Regions from separate parts of the Streptomyces sp. NBC_01591 genome, predicted to be linked through region 1. Evidence: riboswitches for the same ligand, from Rfam matches in the RefSeq annotation. Region 1 holds a riboswitch; each other region holds the start of a gene.

Region 1 (4,475 bases):
CGCCAAGGCCGACGGCAACCCGGTGAACGCCGCCTCCATGCTCGCGGTACTCGGTCTCGGCGCACAGGGTGGCGAGGAGATCGTGCTCGTATCCGAGGCCGACGACTCCGAAGCCGCCCTGGACCGTCTGGCGAAGCTGGTCGCCGAGGGGCTCGAGGAGCTCCCGGAGACCGTCTGAGAACATGCTCCGCGAGAGAGCCGTGGCGCCCTGAACCGGGGCCGCGGCTCTTTTGTTTTCCGGATCGGATCCTTTTTCCCGGATCGGGCCCTCCGGGTGAACATGCAGAATTCTGGCACGCCAATTCCAGGCGGGGTGAAATTGACCCCGCACAGCCATACCTATTTGTATACGGCGTAATTGTTAATTCCGGACGCCTGCGGTGTTTACGGAATGTTGCGAGGTCCTCACCCGGCCGGTACGGGGAACGGCGGGCTGCCGGCCCGGCCGGTCGGTCCGGCGCAGCCGGTGCGCGGCCGCGGCCCGTTCCGCGTGATGGGCGGCCAGCGCCCTGGCCCGTTCCGCGTCACCGCGCGCCACCGCGTCCGCGATGGCCCCGTGCTCGGCCCAGGAATCCACCGGCCGGGCCGGCTGCTCGACCGCGTACATCCAGGCGGTCTTGTGCCGCAGCTGGGTGAGCAGCGCGATCAGGCCGGGGCTGCCGGAGGCTTGCGCCAGCGTCTCGTGGAACCAGCCGCCCAACGAGCGCAGGTCCTCGCCCTCGCCCCGCCTGGCCCGGTCCTGGCCGAGCCGCACGAGACCGCGCAGCACCTTGAGGTGCGCCTCGGTGCGGCGTTGCGCGGCGCGCGCGGCGCACAGTGGCTCCAGCAGCGTGCGGACCTCCAGGAGGTCGGCCGCCTCCAGCTCGGTGGGCTCGGCGACGCAGGCACCCGCGTGCCGCCGGGTGACCACGAAGCCCTCGGACTCCAGGGTGCGCAGCGCTTCCCGTACCGGGACGCGGGAGACCCCGTAGCGGCGTGCCAGCAACTCCTCCGTGAGACGGCTGCCGCGTTCGAAGACACCGGAGACGATGTCTTCACGGATTGCCGTGCATACCGAATGCGCCGGAATGCGCATGTCCGAACCTCCGCCTTAATCCCCGCGAAACGCGGCCGACCGACGCCTGTTCTGCGACTCTATTGCAATGCGGCCGCATTTCCGATGCCGGGCGGAAATTCATGAATATCTTTTGGCCACGGGGCGGTTCGGCGGACAGTCGTCGCCCGCGGGCGCACGGCGGGCATGCCGAAGGCCCCGGCATGGAGCCGGGGCCTTCGACGTGGTGCTGCGGTGGGGCGTCGGTCAGACGTTGACACCGTGGGCGCGCAGGTACGCGACCGGGTCCATGTCGGAGCCGTAGGACGGCGTCGTCCGGGCCTCGAAGTGGAGGTGCGGTCCGGTGGAGTTGCCGGTCGAGCCGGAGAGGCCGATCTGCTGACCCGCGCCGACGCTCTGGCCGACGGAGACACCGATCGAGGAGAGGTGGCCGTACTGCGTGTACGTGCCGTCCGTCATCCGGAGCACGATGTTGTTGCCGTACGCGCCGCCCCAGCCGGCCTCGACGACCGTACCGGCGCCGACGGCGACGACGGAGCTGCCGGAGGCGGCGTGGAAGTCGATGCCCGAGTGGCTGCCGGAGGACCAGAGCGAGCCGCTGGACTTGTAACCGGTACTGACGTACGAACCGGCGACCGGGAGCTGGAAGGAGCCCAGGCGGGTGCGCTCGGCGGACCGGGCGGCGCGCGCCTTCTCCGCACGGGCCTCGGCGGCGCGCTTCGCGTCCGCCTTGGCCTTCGCGTCCGCCTTGGCCTTCGCCTCGGCCTTCTTCTTGGCCTCAGCCTTCCGCTGAGCCTCCGCCTTCGCCTTCGCCGCGGCATCGGCCTGGTGCTGCTGCACGTCGGCCTGGGCGTCGATCCGGTCGGCGAGGGTCTTGTCGATGGCGATGACCTGGCTGAGGCCGGTGTCGCTCGCGGAGGGGGCCTCGGAGTCGGCGGCGAGGGCGGGAGCGGCCAGGCCGCCGATGACGCCGGTGGTGGCCAGAGCCGCGACGCCGACGACCCTCGCGCTGCTGCGCGTCAGTCGACTCGGGGCACGGTGCTTCCCGGTGGCACGGGTGAACGCCATGAAGTGGCTGATCCTTTCCTTCCTTCTCGCCTACCGGGTTAGCTGACGGGTTCGGAGCAGGAAGGTCTCCTACGGACACCCCGGCCCCATCGGGCTCAGGCATCCGATTCACCCCAGGGACTTCGTGGGTCCCCGGCTCCCCAGGCTCGCGCCTGACGGGGACTCGGCGATGACTGTCCGGTACGTCGCGGATGCGGCATACGAGTGACGGACAGCCGAGCCGACGCTAAGCGGGGTCACTTTCATTCACCAAACGGACAGGCCATTTTGTAGCGCATCCCACAGGGCAGACAGGCAACCTCCCCACCAGAACGGACAAAAGGGAAGGTTCCGGCGAGATCGCACTCGCAGGGGCCTTCCCTTTGTCCCGGTATGCAGAGATATGCCGGAGTGCCGGACCGGCCGTGCCGGGGCGGGCGCCCCGTCGGTCGGCGCCCGCCGGACCGGACGTCAGCCGGAACAGTCGTCAGCCGGTGACCACCGACACGTCTCCGATGCCCAGAGCCCGGACGGGCTCCTCGATCCGTGCCGCGTCGCCGACGAGGATCGTGACCAGCCGGTCGCCCGGGAAAGCGTTGACGACCGCCGCGGTCGCCTCGACCGTGCCGGTCTCCGCGAGCCGGGCGTACAGCTGCGCCTGGTAGTCGTCCGGCAGGTGCTGCTCGACCTGGTCGGCGAGGGTGCCCGCGACGGAGGCCGCCGTCTCGAACTTCAGGGGTGCCACACCCACGAGGTTCTGCACGGCCGTCTCGCGCTCCGCGTCGGTCAGGCCCTCGGCCGCCAGGGTCCGCAGGACCGTCCACAGGTCCTTGAGCGCCGGTTCGGTGGACTCGGTGTCCACCGAACCGCTGATGGCGAGCATCGCGGCGCCGGTCGCACCCGAGGCGGAGTCCGGGGCCGACGACCGCAGCACCTGGGCGAAGGCCCGTACGCCGTACGTGTAGCCCTTCTCCTCGCGCAGCACACGGTCGAGACGGGAGGTGAGGGTGCCACCCAGGCAGTACGTGCCGAGCACCTGGGCCGGCCAGACGCTGTCGTGCCGGTCGGCGCCGATCCGGCCGATCAGCAGCTGCGTCTGCACCGCGCCCGGACGGTCGACGATCACCACCCGCCCGGTGTCGTCGGCGGTGATCGGCGGGGCGGGACGGGGCTCGGCAACCTCTCCCGACCAGTCGCCGAGGGTGTCGGCGAGCAGGGCGTCCAGGTCGATGCCGGTGAGGTCCCCGACGACCACGGCGGTCGCCGCGGACGGCCTGACGTGGGCGTCGAAGAAGCCACGCACGGCCGCCGAGTCGATGCGCTCCACCGTCTCCTCGGTGCCCTGGCGCGGGCGCGACATCCGCGCCGTGGCCGGGAAGAGCTCCTTGGAGAGCTGCTTGGCGGCGCGCCGAGCCGGGTTGGCCTGCTCGTGCGGGATCTCGTCGAGCCGGTTGTGTACCAGCCGTTCGATCTCGCTGTCGGCGAAGGCGGGCGCCCGCAGCGCCTCGGCGACCAGCGCGAGAGCCTTGGCCAGCCGGGAGGCCGGGACCTCCAGGGAGACCCGCACGCCGGGGTGGTCGGCGTGCGCGTCGAGAGTGGCGCCGCAGCGCTCCAGCTCGGCGGCGAACTCCTCCGCGGTGTGCTTGTCGGTGCCCTCGGACAGCGCACGCGACATGATCGTGGCCACACCGTCGAGGCCCTCGGGCTCGGCGTCCAGCGGGGCGTCGAGGAAGATCTCGACCGCCACGACCTGCTGACCGGGGCGGTGGCAACGCAGCACCGTGAGGCCGTTGGGCAGGGTGCCGCGCTCCGGCGCGGGGAAGGCCCAGGGCCGGGCGACTCCGGCGGCCGGCTGCGGGTGGTACTGCATCGAAACTCCAGTCGCGGCAGCGTCGGTCACTTGTCCGCCCCTTCGTGCGCGTCGGTGTCGTCGGCGTCGGTCTCGTCGGTGTCCGCGGGCTCGGCCGGTTCGACCGGCTCGTAGACCAGCACTGCCCGGTTGTCGGGGCGCAGCTGGGCCTTGGCGGCCGCCTGGACCTCCTCCGCGGTGACATCGAGCACCCGCTGCACGGCGGTCAGGGCGAGCTGCGGGTCGCCGAACAGCACGGCGAACCGGCACAGTTCGTCGGCGCGGCCGGCGACCGTGCCGAGCCGGTCCAGCCACTCGCGCTCCAACTGGGCCTGTGCCCGCTCCATTTCCTCGGGCGTGGGGCCCTCGGCGGCGAACCGGGCGAGCTCCTCGTCGACCGCGGCCTCGATCTGCGGCACCTCGACGCCGCCGGACGTCTTGACGTCCAGCCAGCCGAGCGAGGGCGCGCCGGCCAGCCGCAGCAGCCCGAACCCGGCTGCCACGGCCGTACGGTCACGGCGGACC
Region 2 (4,475 bases), 1.7 Mb from region 1:
GGCGCGGTCGCCATGGCCGAGGACGAGCAGAAGAACGGTGACAACGCCGACGCGAAGAAGCTCGCCGACGCCGTCATCACGGCCCAGACCGCCGAGATCGAACAGATGAACAAGATCCTCGACAGGCTCTGATCCCGGCAGGGGTGTGGGCCTCCTCGCATGACGGTCCGGATGGAGTCATGCGAAGGCCCACACCCCCTCGGGCCTCTCGTGCGGATCAGGCCGGGCTCGCGTGCTCCGGCGCCGCGAGCAGGTCGGCCACCTCCTGTGCGGTGGTCTCCCGGAGCTCCTCCTCGACCAGCAACCACCGGGTGATGCCGACAGATTCGAGGAACGGCAGATCGTGACTGGCGATCAGGAGCGCCCCCTCGTAGGACTCCAGCGCACCGGTCAGCTGCCGCACACTGGTGATGTCGAGGTTGTTGGTCGGTTCGTCCATCATCAGCAACTGCGGGGCTGGCGCGGCGAGCATCGTCGCCGCGAGGGCGGCCCGGAAGCGTTCCCCGCCCGACAGCGTGCCTGCCGCCTGCTCCGCGCGCTTCCCCTGGAACAGGAAGCGCGCGAGCTGGGCGCGGATGTGGTTGTCGGTGACCCCGGGAGCCATCCGGGCCACGTTCGCCGCGACGCTCAGTTCTTCGTCCAGCACATCGAGCCGCTGCGGAAGGAACCGCACCGGCACGAAGGTCCGGGCCTCGCCGGACAACGGGGCCAGTTCACCGGTGAGAGTGCGCAGCAGCGTCGTCTTCCCGGCGCCGTTGCGACCGACGAGCGCGATCCGCTGGGGCCCGTGCACATGGAGGCTGCCCTCGCGCAGTCTGCCGAACCGGGGTCGCAACCCGTGCAGGCTCAACACCGTGCGTCCGGTGGGCACCGCCGTGTGGGGAAGGCTCACACGGATCTCGGCATCGTCCCGGATCGCGTCCGCGGCTTCCTCCCGGCGCTCGCGTGCCTCACTGAGACGTTCCTCGTGGACGCCGCGAAGCTTGCCCGCCGACTCCTGCGCGGACCGCTTCCGGCGGCCTGCCAGGATCTTCGGGAGGCTGCCCTCGGCCTCGATCCTCCTGCCGTTCCGCTGCCGCCGGGCCAGCTTCACATGGGTCTCCTCCAGTTCGCGTTTCTGGCGGCGCACGTCGGCCTCGGCGGACCGCAACATCCGCCCGGCGGCCTCCTGTTCGGTGGCCACGGCCTCCTCGTACGCGGACCAGCCACCGCCGTACCAGTTCACGGATCCGGTGCGCAGTTCGGCGATGCGGTCCACGCGCTCCAGCAGTTCGCGGTCGTGGCTGACCACGACCAGTACGCCCGAGCGCCAGGAGTCGACGGCCTCGTAGAGCCTCCGGCGGGCGAACACATCGAGGTTGTTGGTGGGCTCGTCCAGGAGCAGGACGTCGGGGCGCTCCAGCAGCAGCGCGGCCAGCCGCAGCAGGACGGTCTCACCGCCGGACAACTGGCCGACGGTGCGGTCCAGTTCAATGCCTCCCAGCCCGAGCGAGCCGAGTGTCGCCAGGGCCCGTTCCTCGACGTCCCAGTCGTCGCCGATCGTCTCGAAGTGCTTCTCGTCGACATCGCCGGCCTCGATGGCGCGCAGCGCGTCGCGCCGCTCGGCGATGCCCAGGGCCCGGTCCACCCGCAGTGTTGTGTCGAGGGTGATGTTCTGCGGAAGGTGGGCGAGGCTGCCGCCGACGGTCACCGACCCCTGGGACGGGCGCAGTTGACCGGCGAGCAGTCGGAGCAGGGTGGACTTGCCCGCACCGTTGGTGCCGACGAGACCGATGCGGCCCCGGCCGATGCTGAGGGAGAGCCCGTCGAAGACGGTCGTGCCGTCCGGCCACCGGAAGGTCAGGGCCGAGCAGGTGAGGGAGGCGCCGGGGGTGGTGGGTCTCGCCATGGTGTTCCTCGCAGTCGCAAACGTGGTGAATGGGGGCCTCGTATGCGAGCACCACGCAGCGACCGGGCAGGGGCAGAGGTGTGGCGGTCCAGAAGATCGAGGGACGGCTCATGCACCGAGGTCGCATCCACGCGGGGTCACGGGCAGTGCGGAGCACTGCTACAGCGTGACGGGCGTACGGGCGGAGCCGTACGGCGCGATGTTCGCGAACCTCAGATGCGCAACGTCCACCTCTATCGGAGACAACAGGACATGGAAACCATAACGACAGGGAGGGGGAAAGGCAATGCCTCCCGGTGCCGGGTGGGCGTCGGGGGCGCGAGACCCGCACGGCGAGGCATCTGTCCGGTATGAGTTATTCACCCGAATTGATCTTTTGGTTAATAAAAGGATCATTCGCCACCAATATCGCTTTTAATCATGGCGCGAAATGCACCTTTTGGGTATTTGTGGCGCGAGTCACGTTCGGCGCCCTGGACGGCGAGTCGCGCGAGTCGGTTCCCTTTCCGGGCAAGGAAAAGGGGACGCGCGGTGTGAGGTGGATTACCGAAATTCCCGTGCCTTGATCTTGTGGGTGAATTGCATTCGAAAATTGGGGGCTTGTCCCTTTCGTGTCTCCTCGCCTACGGTCACCGTCAATCCGGACGGAACGCCGAATCCTGCCGCCGTCCGGCAATCCGACCCACTCGTGTACGGCAGGAGCGGGGAACCCAGGTAAGCCGCCGATCCCGGTATCCGGAACGGCTCGGGGTGAAGTCGCGCCCATGTGCGGCCAGGCATCTCCAGCCTGAACCCGACAGCTCACCTCGCAGGCGACGGAGAGGAATCCATCATGCCCTCAACGGGTACGTACCGTCGTCGTAAGTCCACCTCGCTGACCCGGGGTTTCATCGCCGTGGGCACGGGCGCAGCCGCCCTCATGCTGCCGCTGATCGGTGCCCACACCGCCTCGGCGGCGCCGGCGCAGTCCGTCAGCGCCGCCGCCCCGGCCGCGCAGTCCGCGACGTACACGAACGATCTGGACGGCTGGATCAAGGAGTCGCTGGCCGTCATGGCCAAGCACGGCATCCCCGGCAGCTACGCCAGCATCCACCGCAACATCATGCGCGAGTCCTCCGGCAACCCCCTGGCCATCAACAACTGGGACTCGAACGCCGCCGCCGGGACGCCGTCCAAGGGGCTCCTCCAGGTCATCGATCCGACGTTCCGGGCCTACCACGTGCCCGGTACCGCGATGGACAGCTACGACCCCGTCGCCAACATCACGGCAGCGTGCAACTACGCGGCCGCCAAGTACGGCTCCATCGACAACGTCTTCGGAGCCTACTGACGTACGGCGCCGCCGCCCGGCCGTCGCCCCCGCGGTCAGCCCAGCCGCGGGGGCGTCCAGTCGGCGTGGCGCAGGATCGTGCGGACGGTGACGCGGGACGGTGCGAGCCGCAGCGCTGTATTGCGCAGGGCGACGGCCGCCGGACGGGACAGCTGCTGGCCCATCCGGCCGGCCTGCCGAGCGGCCCGGGCGACCGACTGGCTGCGGGGCCGGCGCTCGGCGTCGTAGCGGCTGAGCGCCGACTCGACGGTGGGTTCGGTGGCGAGCGCGGCGGCCAGCGTCGCCGCGTCCTCCAGTGCCTGGCAGGCCCCCTGGCCGAGATTCGGGGTCATGGCGTGGGCGGCATCGCCGAGCAGGGCGACCCGGCCCACCGCGTAGGAAGGGAGCGGGGCGACCAGCTCGTTGACGTCACGGTGCAGGACGGCATCGGGCCGGGTCGCCGCCAGCAGGGCGGGAATGGGGTCGTGCCAGCCGCCGAACCGGCGGCGGACCTCGGCGAGCGGGTCCGGATGGCGCACACCGGCGGGAGCGTTGAGCACCGCGTGCCACTCTGCCCGGCCGTCCGAGAAGGCGATGTGACCGAACTCGGCCCCCGGTCCCCAGGTGAGCTCGAAGTCGGTCCGCAGGTCGACCGGGGACTCGGTGATGGCGCGCAGCACCGTCGAGCCGCTGTAGGCCGGACCGGGGTGCCCCGGGAAGAGCTGGGAGCGCAACCGGCTGCTGATCCCGTCGGCGGCCACGACCAGATCCGCGTCGCGGAGAGTGTCACCGGCGGTGAGGCGCACCCGCGAGGCGTCGGATCGGTCGACGGACGTCACCTCGGCCCCGATGACCAGGGATCCGGGCGGCAGCGCCTCGCGCAGCAACCGGTGCAGCGTGGCCCGGGGGATGCCCACGATCGGGGTCCCCAGCTCGCGCTCCAGCGCGGCTCCGTCCATACGTGCCAGCAGGCGTCCGTCCGGGGTGCGGGTGCCACCGGTGTACTGGGGCCGCGCGGCCGCGCGCACTCCCGCGCCGACACCGAGGGCATCCAGCGCGCGCATACCGTTCGCGTGCAGCGAGATGCCCGCGCCCGCGTCGTCGAGGGTGTGGGCGCGTTCGACGACCGTCGCCTCCCAGCCGATGCGGCGCAGCCCGATCGCGGCGGCCAGCCCGCCGATGCCTCCGCCGACAACCACCGCGCTGTTGCCCATGCCGGGTCCCCTCTCGTGCCCTGCCACGGCCTTCTACACCTGTAGAAGGAGCGTACTACGCCGT
Region 3 (4,475 bases), 3.1 Mb from region 1:
CGACCCGCCGGACCACACCCGGCTGCGCCGCCTCGTCTCCAAGGCGTTCACCCCGCGCCGGGTCGCCGAGTTCGCACCGCGCGTACAGGAACTGACGGACCGCCTCATCGACGGCTTCATCGCGGAGGGGAAGGCGGACCTCATCCACGACTTCGCCTTCCCGCTCCCCATCTACGCGATCTGTGATCTGCTCGGCGTCCCGCGCGAGGACCAGGACGACTTCCGGGACTGGGCGGGCATGATGATCCGCCACGGTGGCGGCCCGCGCGGCGGGGTGGCCAGGTCGGTCAAGAAGATGCGCGGGTACCTCGCCGAACTGATCCACCGCAAGCGGGAGAACCCGGGGGACGATCTGATCTCCGGGCTGATCCGGGCCAGCGACCACGGCGAGCACCTCACCGAGAACGAGGCCGCGGCCATGGCCTTCATCCTGCTCTTCGCCGGATTCGAGACGACGGTCAATCTCATCGGCAACGGGGTCTACGCCCTGCTGCGCAACCCCGGTCAGCGCGAACGGCTGCAGCTCTCCCTCGACTCGGGGGAGAGCGGGCTGCTGGAGACCGGCATCGAGGAACTGCTGCGGTACGACGGCCCGGTGGAGCTGGCCACCTGGCGGTTCGCCACCGAGCCGCTGACGCTCGGCGGACAGGACATCGCGGCCGGGGACCCCGTACTCGTGGTGCTCGCCGCCGCCGACCGCGACCCGGAACGCTTCGAAAACCCCGACACGCTCGACCTCGCACGGCGTGACAATCAGCACCTCGGATACGGGCACGGCATCCACTACTGCCTGGGAGCGCCGCTCGCCAGACTGGAGGGACAGACCGCGCTCGCCACGCTTCTGAACCGCCTTCCGGACCTGCGGCTTGCGGTGAAACCTACCGATTTGCGGTGGCGTGGCGGGCTCATCATGCGTGGACTTCGCACGCTCCCCGTGGAGTTCACACCGGGGCCCGCCCGCGCAGAAAATGACACTCCGTCAACTCTGTGACTTTCACGTGATCCGCGCTGCATCGACTTGTGACACGCGTTCGAGTCCCGCTAGGTTCACCGTTCGACTCACCAGTCGCACGTCAGTCACACGGAAGGCAACCCCATGGGCTCCGCGAACGGCAGACACCGTCGCCCCCGTCAGGCACCCGCCATCGTCGTCGCCGCGGGCGTGACCGGATCGGCCATCGCCATCCCGCTGCTCGGCGCCTCCGGTGCGCACGCGGCCGACGCCACGACCTGGGACCGGGTGGCCGAGTGCGAGAGCGGCGGCATGTGGAGCGCCGACCTCGGCAACGGCTACTACGGCGGTCTGCAGTTCTCGCAGGAGACCTGGAAGGCGTACGGCGGTGAGGCGTACGCGGAGCGCGCCGACCTCGCCAGCCGGGCGCAGCAGATAGCGGTGGCCGAGAAGGTCCTGGACGACCGGGGCCCGCAGGCCTGGCCCAGCTGCGCGGTCATCTCCGGCCTCGCGGTGGACGGGACGCTGCCGGGGGTCGACCCGGGTTCCGTCCCCGCCGACGACCCGACCGGGAGCGCGAAGCCGGCTGACGACGCGTCGACGGACCCGTCGAGCGACGCCGTACCGTCCGAGAGCGCCTCGGACGGTACGGGCGCCGTGGACGGTGCGGACGGCCCGGACGGGGCCGACAAGCCGTCAGGGAAGGCCTCGCCGTCCCCGAAGTCCTCGGCCTCGACCACCCCGTCCTCCGGTGCGCCCTCGGAGGCGCCCTCCGACGCACCCCGTGACGCGTCCGATTCGCCCGACTCGTCCGGTGATGTGGGCGGCAAGCATCGTGGCACGCCGGCCGCCGAGGGGAATCGCGACACGGGCGGCGGCAACCGTGAGTCGGGCCGTCACGCCTCCCGCGGGGGCAACGGCGCCCGCGACACGGCCGAGCCGGTGGCTGACGGCGCGTACACCGTCCGGCCCGGCGACAACCTCTGGTCGATTGCTGATGCACAGAAGGTTCCCGGTGGCTGGCCCGCGCTCTACGAGGCCAACAAGGGTGCCGTCGGCTCCGACCCGGACCTCGTCCTCCCTGGCCAGAGCCTCGATCTCGATGTGAAGGTCAAGTGAGGGTGGTCTGATAATCGACTAAAAACGCCCCAAAAACTGGGCCAGTTCAGGGACCTATGTCCGCTTATGCGTAAGTGAGACATGGGTCTCTTTGCGTCAACTGGCGTGTCGCGCCTGGGGAGCCCTTCCGCATCACGTCCCACCTGCGGAAACGACAGTTCTTCAGATGCAAGTACGGGTTGATTGTCCGATGTGTCCATCTTTGAATGTGGGGGTTGCGTATGTTTACGGTCGGAACCGCTCGCACCGCGGGCCCCGTCGACCGTCACGCCGAATCCTGCCGTCGGTCGAAGGGAACAGACGCGTAAAGCGCCGTAGGCAGGAGCGGGGGACCCAGGTAAGCGCCGGGCCCGATCGTCGAAAGACGCATCAGGACCGGCTTGGGGTGAAGTCGCGTGCTAGGACGTGCGACCGGGCAACTCACTTGGCCCGAACCCGACAGCTCACCTCGCAGGCGTCGGTGAGGAGAAGTTCCATGCTGCTTTCCAGCAAGGGCAAGCACCGCCGCCCGTCCAAGGCCGTCCGTATCGCCACGCTCGCCGGTGTCGCCGGTGCCGCTGTCGCCGTGCCCCTGATGGGTGCGACCAGCGCCTCCGCCGCCTCCGTCGCCACCTGGGACGCCGTCGCCCAGTGCGAGTCCGGTGGCAACTGGTCCATCAACACCGGCAACGGCTACTACGGCGGTCTGCAGTTCTCGCAGTCCAGCTGGGCCGCCGCCGGCGGTACGCAGTACGCCGCCCGTGCCGACCTGGCCACCAAGGCCCAGCAGATCGCCACCGCCGAGAAGCTCCTCGACATGCAGGGCCCGGGTGCCTGGGCCTGCGCCGGTGCCGGTGGCCTGACCAACGACGGTGTCGACCCGGGCGTCGACGCCGGCTCCTCCTCGAACTCCACCGCGAGCTCCGGCGCCACCGAGCAGCAGAGTGCCCCGGCTGCCCCGAAGCAGCAGTCGCAGCCGACCCAGCAGGCCCAGCCGAAGCAGAGCGAGCGCACCGAGGCCCCCGCCGCCTCCCGCTCGGAGCGCTCCGCCACCCCGCAGGCCGAGTCGAAGAAGACCGTCACCACCCCGACCGGCGAGAAGGTCAAGAAGGGCGATGGTGAGTACAAGGTCGTCTCCGGCGACTCGCTGAGCGAGATCGCGGCCGACCACAAGGTCGAGGGCGGCTGGCAGCAGCTGTTCGAGCTGAACAAGGACATCGTCAAGGACGCCGACCTGATCTACCCGGGTCAGCAGCTGCACCTGACGAAGTAGTCGCGGCTCTCTCCTCCCCGAGTGCCCCGGCCCGGCGCGCATTCCCCCGTACGCGCCGGGCCGGGGTTCTGCCGTTTCCGCTCGGGGGAGCGCCGGATCGTTCAACTGTTGTAGTTACCGGCCAGTAAATTTCTGGCTGTTTGCCCGGCAATGTGCGCCCTTGGGTCCTTTTTCGTCCCAGGGGACGGGCGGTCGTCGGGCTGAGCGGGCCGGGCCGGTTAGGCTCTTGTCGCAAGGCCAAAGTGACCCTGCACAACCAGCGTCATATCCCAGAAGGAGATGCCTCGTGCCGTCCATCGACGTCGTCGTAGCCCGGGAAATCCTCGACTCCCGAGGTAACCCCACGGTCGAGGTAGAGGTCGGCCTCGACGACGGCAGCACGGGCCGTGCTGCCGTTCCGTCCGGCGCCTCCACCGGCGCGTTCGAGGCCATCGAGCTTCGCGACGGTGACCCCAACCGCTACCAGGGCAAGGGCGTCGAGAAGGCCGTCCTCGCCGTGATCGAGCAGATCGGCCCGGAGCTCGTCGGCTACGACGCCACCGAGCAGCGGCTGATCGACCAGGCGATGTTCGACCTGGACGCCACCGAGAACAAGGGCTCGCTCGGCGCCAACGCCATCCTCGGCGTCTCGCTGGCCGTCGCCCACGCCGCCTCCGAGGCCTCGGACCTGCCGCTGTTCCGCTACCTCGGCGGCCCGAACGCGCACCTGCTGCCCGTTCCGATGATGAACATCCTCAACGGCGGTTCGCACGCGGACTCCAACGTGGACATCCAGGAGTTCATGATCGCGCCGATCGGTGCGGAGTCCTTCTCCGAGGCCCTGCGCTGGGGCGCCGAGGTCTACCACACGCTGAAGAAGGTCCTGAAGACCAAGGGTCTTTCGACCGGTCTCGGCGACGAGGGCGGCTTCGCGCCGAACCTGGAGTCGAACCGCGCCGCCCTCGACCTCATTGTCGAGGCCATCAAGGAAGCCGGCTACGCCCCGGGCAAGGACATCGCGCTCGCGCTCGACGTCGCCGCGTCCGAGTTCTACAAGGACGGCAAGTACGAGTTCGAGGGCAAGTCCCGCTCGGCCGCCGAGATGACCGAGTACTACGAGGAGCTCGTCTCCGCGTACCCGCTGGTCTCCATCGAGGACCCGCTGTACGAGGA
Region 4 (4,475 bases), 5.3 Mb from region 1:
GCGGCAAGACGGTGTGGATCGCGCTTCCGTGGAGCATCCCCGTGCAGAGCTGACCAGCGCGTTCCGGTGGCCGCCCGCCCGCGCGGTCACCCGGCTTCGCCGCCCGGCCGCTGCGCCGACGCCGACCGCCCGAACCCACTGCGCAACAGGGCCTGGAACGTCGCCGCGGCGGCGCTCGCCCGGTCACCGCGGTGCACCACCGAGATCGTCCGCCGGAAGGAAGCGGGATCCAGCCGCCGTACCGACAGCGGCGTCGGCGACATCGCGGCGACCATCTCCGGGACGACCGCCATCCCGATACCCGCACTGACCAGGGCGCACACCAGTGCGTAGCCGGGCGACTCGCAGACCACGGCGGGTGTCGCCCCGGCCTCGGCCAGCGCCTGCTCGACCCCACGGCGCGGCGGATGCGTCGGCGCGCTGCTGATCAGCGGCCGTCCCGCCAGCTCCGTCACCGGCAGTCTCCCGCTGCCTTCGGACAGCATCTGACCGACCGCCGTGATGAGGACCAGCTCCTCGACCAGCAGCGGTTCGGCGAAGACCCCGGCGGGCCAGGCCACGGCGGCAGTCGGCTCGTACACATGAGTCAGCGCCAGATCGACCTCGCCCGCGGCCACCGCGGCGACGCCCTGGGGCGGTTCGTACTCGGTCACCGCCAGCTCTACATCCGGGTGGGCGCGCCGGAAGGCGCTCAGCACCGGCGGCAGCAGATGCATGCCGGCCGTGGTGAACGTGCCGACCCGCAGACGTCCGCCGGAGAGCCCGGAGAGGCGGGCCAGCTCATGGCGTGCCTGGTCCATCTCGTCGAGGGCGCGCCGGGCGCGTCCGGCCAGCAGCTCGCCCGCGGCTGTGAGCCGGGCCCCTGCTGCTCGCGACGATCGTCGTGGCGCTGGCGCTGGCGCTGGTCTGGTTCCCCGCCGTGGCGCTCCTCGTGGACCGGCTGGGCCGGTGGCTGCGCCGGCCGCGTACCGCGCGCGCCATCGAGGGCGGCAGCGGCGCGGCGCTCGCCGCGTTGGGCCTGATGCTGGTGACCGGTCCCCTGCTGCACTGAGCGCGGAAGGGGCCAGCGGCCGGGGCAGCAGGGCCTGTCCGGCGGAGCAGGGCCGGGGACGCGGCCTCGATCCGCCGACGGGCCCCGCCTCAGCGGACCCGCCCGTAATAGACGCTCTTGGTCCAGATCCTCTCCAGCCGGACCACCGCGCCGGTCCTCGGCGAGTGCCAGATCTTGCCCTTACCGGCGTAGATCCCCACGTGGTAGACGCTGCGGCCATAATGGAAGAAGACCAGGTCGCCGCGTTTCCTGTGCGAGGCCGAGACATGGCGGGTCCGGTTGTACTGCTGCTGGGCCGTGCGGGGGAGCTTCTTGCCCGCCTTTTTGAACGAATAGAGCGTCAGCCCCGAGCAGTCGAAGCGGTTGGGGCCGGTGGCCCCCCATCTGTACGGCGAGCCCTTCTTCGAGGCCGCGATGTTGAGCGCCTTCATCGACAGAGTCGCCGCCTGGGCATCCGTCGTGGCGCCCGGGACGAACATGGTGCCGCCGACGGCGGCGAGCGTCAGAACCGAGGCCGTACCGGCCCGGACGAGCAGAGACGGGACATGAACCTGCGCAGTCATGCGCAACCCTTCGTCAGCCGCCTGTGAAGGATGACCTGTCGGGTTCGGGCTGGCGAAGTTGCCCGGCCGCGTGCGGCGGCTTCACCCCGAGGGTCGACCGGTGTTCAGGTCGACCCGTGGTGCTCGGGTCCTCCACTCCTGCCGATCCACTTATGTCGACCAGGCATCCGGGCGGCGGCAGGACTCGGCGTCCGCCCGGACCGCCCCGCCGCGGTGGCGGGGGCTTGTCGTCCCAGGGATCTTGACTCACCGACTGCCGGATTTCCGAGCTGAAACAGGGATATGTGAGGCTCCTCACGACTGATCCGTTCGGGTGGACATGATGATTTTCGACGCTCCGCCGGTGATTCGGGCCGCTTCCGTACCAGGGGCGGAAGGGTGGATTCCGCCCACTGTCCACGCGGAAAACGCAAATTGAGCCATCCCTCGTGAGGGGGACTCCCTACGCCGAACGAGCGAGGATTTTCCATGGACGCGTCGGGCGTGTCGGGTACGGGAGTTGGGTGAAGGCCGCCGGATGCCGGGACGAAGGGAGTTGGCCGAACCCAGCCGTGCGCGCGGAGCGCGGAAGTCGGTCAACTCGCCGGAGCGGGGGGTACGGTGACGCGTCCGGCCCGCCGTTCCCCGTCCAGTACGCGCAGCGCCCGGGCGAGTGTGGCGGCGTGGATCCGTGCCTCGCCGCGCTCGTGCATCAACGCGAGGGCGTCCCGCAGTGCCCCTGCCTGCGAGACAAGGGCCTGTGCGGCGCGCAGCGCGCCGTAGGTGTCGCTGCCACGGGCCGGGTTGATCCGGCCGACCTGGTCGAGGACTTCGAGGTAGCGGTCGATGAACTCCCCCTCGGCGCACGTCAGTGCGGGAAGCGGCGGGAACTCCGGCGGCTGCATCGGGTGTTCACCTCGCGCCGTGCGGGGGGAGTGAGGAATTCCGGTTCTCCAGGACGTGGTCCACCAGTCCGTACGCCTTGGCACCCGCCGCGTCGAGAATGAGGTCGCGTTCGGTGTCGTCGGCGATCTGCTCGGCGTCGCGGCCCGTGTGACGGGCCAACAGGGCGATGAGCATCCTGCGGACCCGTTCCAGTTCCTGCGCTTCGATCTCCAGATCGGACGGTTGGCCCTGCACCGGCTCGGTGAGCTCGGGCTGCCGCACGACGACCCTCGCGCCGGGCAGTGCGTGCCGCCGGCCGGGAGCGCCCGCGGCGAGCAGCGCGGAGGCGCAGGAACCGGCCTGGCCGAGGCAGTAGGTCTCCACCTCGCAGGCGAGGTACTGCATCGTGTCGTAGATCGCGGCCATGGCCCCGAACGAGCCGCCGGGGGAGTTGATGTAGAGCGATACGGGCCGGTCCGGGGCGTCGTGTTCCAGGTACATGAACTGCGCGATCAGATCGGTGGCCGCGGTGTCGTCCACCGGGGTGCCGAGGAAGACGATCCGCTCGGCGAGCAGCTTGGAGTACGGGTCGAGGGTGCGGCTCCCGTTGGTGGTGCGCTCGGTGAACTCGGGCAGTACGTGACGGGCGGTGGGACGGAACAGCATGGCGATGCCTCTCCTGCGGGGTCTGCACGGGGGTCTGCAAGCTTCCGTAAAAAATGTACAGGACGTACAGAAGGTTATGATGGGAGCGCGATCCTGGTGATCCACGAAAGTCCCAGGTCAGAGGCTATTTTGGCTGTTCGCTGAGGGCGGATGTCTCACAATCTCTAGACGTCTTGATCATCAGGCTGCTTCGCCCTCACTGAAACCGAGTAGAGAAGTGAGGCGGTCCGAGGCGACGCGGAGGTCCTCGTGGCTCGGATGGACGTACACCCGCTTGGTGAAATTGGCGTTGGCATGCCCGACCCATACGGCGAGGATGATGTCCGGCACGCCGTTGACGGCGAGAAACGTGAGGCACCAGTGACGCGCGTCGTAGAGCTGGACCTTCCGCAGCTTCAGCTTCCGCTGCAGGGAGTACGAGGCCTCACGGAGGTCTCGAGTCGTGAGCAGCTGGCCGAGGGCCACGATGAGTCACGCCTGGTCAACCACCGCCTGAAAGTGACCGAGGCATCTGAAAGTGGCAGTGCACCCCCGCAGGTGACGTCACCCATTGAGATGATTTCTGGCACTCGCGTTGCGGCCCCTTTCAGAGCCGAGCCGTCCGGCCCGCGTCCGCGGGCTCCGCATAGCCGTGGAGGCACGGAGCCCGAGACAGCGACGAGTTGCCCCGCCGCTGCGTCGGCAGTGCGACTGCTTCCCTGCCGACGTCCGGCAGCGGCCGCACTCGCCAACGCCCACCCTTCCCGCGATCGACCCGGTGTACAGGACTTCGACCCCGCCCGGAGCGCCGCCGTCCTGTCAAGGACCAGCCAACCCGGTGTCCGCACGCGCTCTTCGCCAGCTGGGACTTGCCCGATTACGCGGGCTACTCGTTCGGTCCAGCCGGGGACGAGGACAAGATCGCCGTGTGGATCGGTTCTGACGGTGCGCCCGAGGACGTGGCGGGTACGTTCACCGAATGGTTCAACGCGGAGATGGATCGGCACGAGCAGCACATCGCCGAGTTCGACGATGCGAAGGTAGCCGAACTGCGAATGGCTTACGGCAAGGGTGTCGAAGAGCCGCGCATGGCTGGCATTGACCCAGATGATCCTTACTGCCTGCTCGGATACTCGCTGGGCGGCTCCTACGACCAGGCCGCGTACACCACCGAAGACCTCGACCTGTTCTGGGTGGGCCCCGGCGTATGCTGCGGTGTTCACGGCGTGTACGGGCTGATAGACAGGTCGGGCACCTGGCGGATCCCGTACGGCACCAAGTTCAGGGCCGTTCGGCCATTCCGTGATGGCGTCGCCGAGGTCATCGTGGCCTCGAAGGGCACCAGCGATACC

What was found. Region 1 has a riboswitch for cyclic di-AMP ahead of OG978_RS30600 (M23 family metallopeptidase). Riboswitches for the same ligand answer to the same signal wherever they lie in the genome.
Region 2: linked by a shared signal. The riboswitch ahead of OG978_RS38765 (transglycosylase SLT domain-containing protein) and the one ahead of OG978_RS30600 (M23 family metallopeptidase) in region 1 are both predicted to bind cyclic di-AMP.
Region 3: linked by a shared signal. The riboswitch ahead of OG978_RS16625 (transglycosylase family protein) and the one ahead of OG978_RS30600 (M23 family metallopeptidase) in region 1 are both predicted to bind cyclic di-AMP.
Region 4: linked by a shared signal. The riboswitch ahead of OG978_RS06545 (C40 family peptidase) and the one ahead of OG978_RS30600 (M23 family metallopeptidase) in region 1 are both predicted to bind cyclic di-AMP.

What each region holds. Positions count from the first base shown of each region.
Region 1 covers NZ_CP109327.1:6,637,946-6,642,420, reverse strand. The annotation lists gene OG978_RS30610 (HPr family phosphocarrier protein) at 1-178, shown strand, start outside; gene OG978_RS30605 (GntR family transcriptional regulator) at 362-1,075, opposite strand; gene OG978_RS30600 (M23 family metallopeptidase) at 1,301-2,122, opposite strand; cyclic di-AMP (ydaO/yuaA leader) riboswitch at 2,136-2,301, opposite strand; gene OG978_RS30595 (M16 family metallopeptidase) at 2,589-3,971, opposite strand; gene OG978_RS30590 (M16 family metallopeptidase) at 3,998-4,475, opposite strand, start outside.
Region 2 covers NZ_CP109327.1:8,368,730-8,373,204, forward strand. The annotation lists gene OG978_RS38755 (DUF305 domain-containing protein) at 1-132, shown strand, start outside; gene OG978_RS38760 (ABC-F family ATP-binding cassette domain-containing protein) at 218-1,888, opposite strand; cyclic di-AMP (ydaO/yuaA leader) riboswitch at 2,529-2,718, shown strand; gene OG978_RS38765 (transglycosylase SLT domain-containing protein) at 2,721-3,218, shown strand; gene OG978_RS38770 (FAD-dependent monooxygenase) at 3,254-4,411, opposite strand.
Region 3 covers NZ_CP109327.1:3,585,807-3,590,281, reverse strand. The annotation lists gene OG978_RS16635 (cytochrome P450 family protein) at 1-991, shown strand, start outside; gene OG978_RS16630 (transglycosylase family protein) at 1,097-2,071, shown strand; cyclic di-AMP (ydaO/yuaA leader) riboswitch at 2,372-2,543, shown strand; gene OG978_RS16625 (transglycosylase family protein) at 2,547-3,323, shown strand; gene eno (phosphopyruvate hydratase) at 3,610-4,475, shown strand, end outside.
Region 4 covers NZ_CP109327.1:1,385,113-1,389,587, reverse strand. The annotation lists gene OG978_RS06560 (ATP-binding protein) at 1-53, shown strand, start outside; gene OG978_RS06555 (LysR substrate-binding domain-containing protein) at 87-800, opposite strand; partial or broken gene OG978_RS06550 (LysE family transporter) at 863-1,051, shown strand; gene OG978_RS06545 (C40 family peptidase) at 1,141-1,614, opposite strand; cyclic di-AMP (ydaO/yuaA leader) riboswitch at 1,618-1,790, opposite strand; gene OG978_RS06540 (hypothetical protein) at 2,190-2,498, opposite strand; gene OG978_RS06535 (ATP-dependent Clp protease proteolytic subunit) at 2,506-3,141, opposite strand; gene OG978_RS06530 (hypothetical protein) at 3,325-3,609, opposite strand.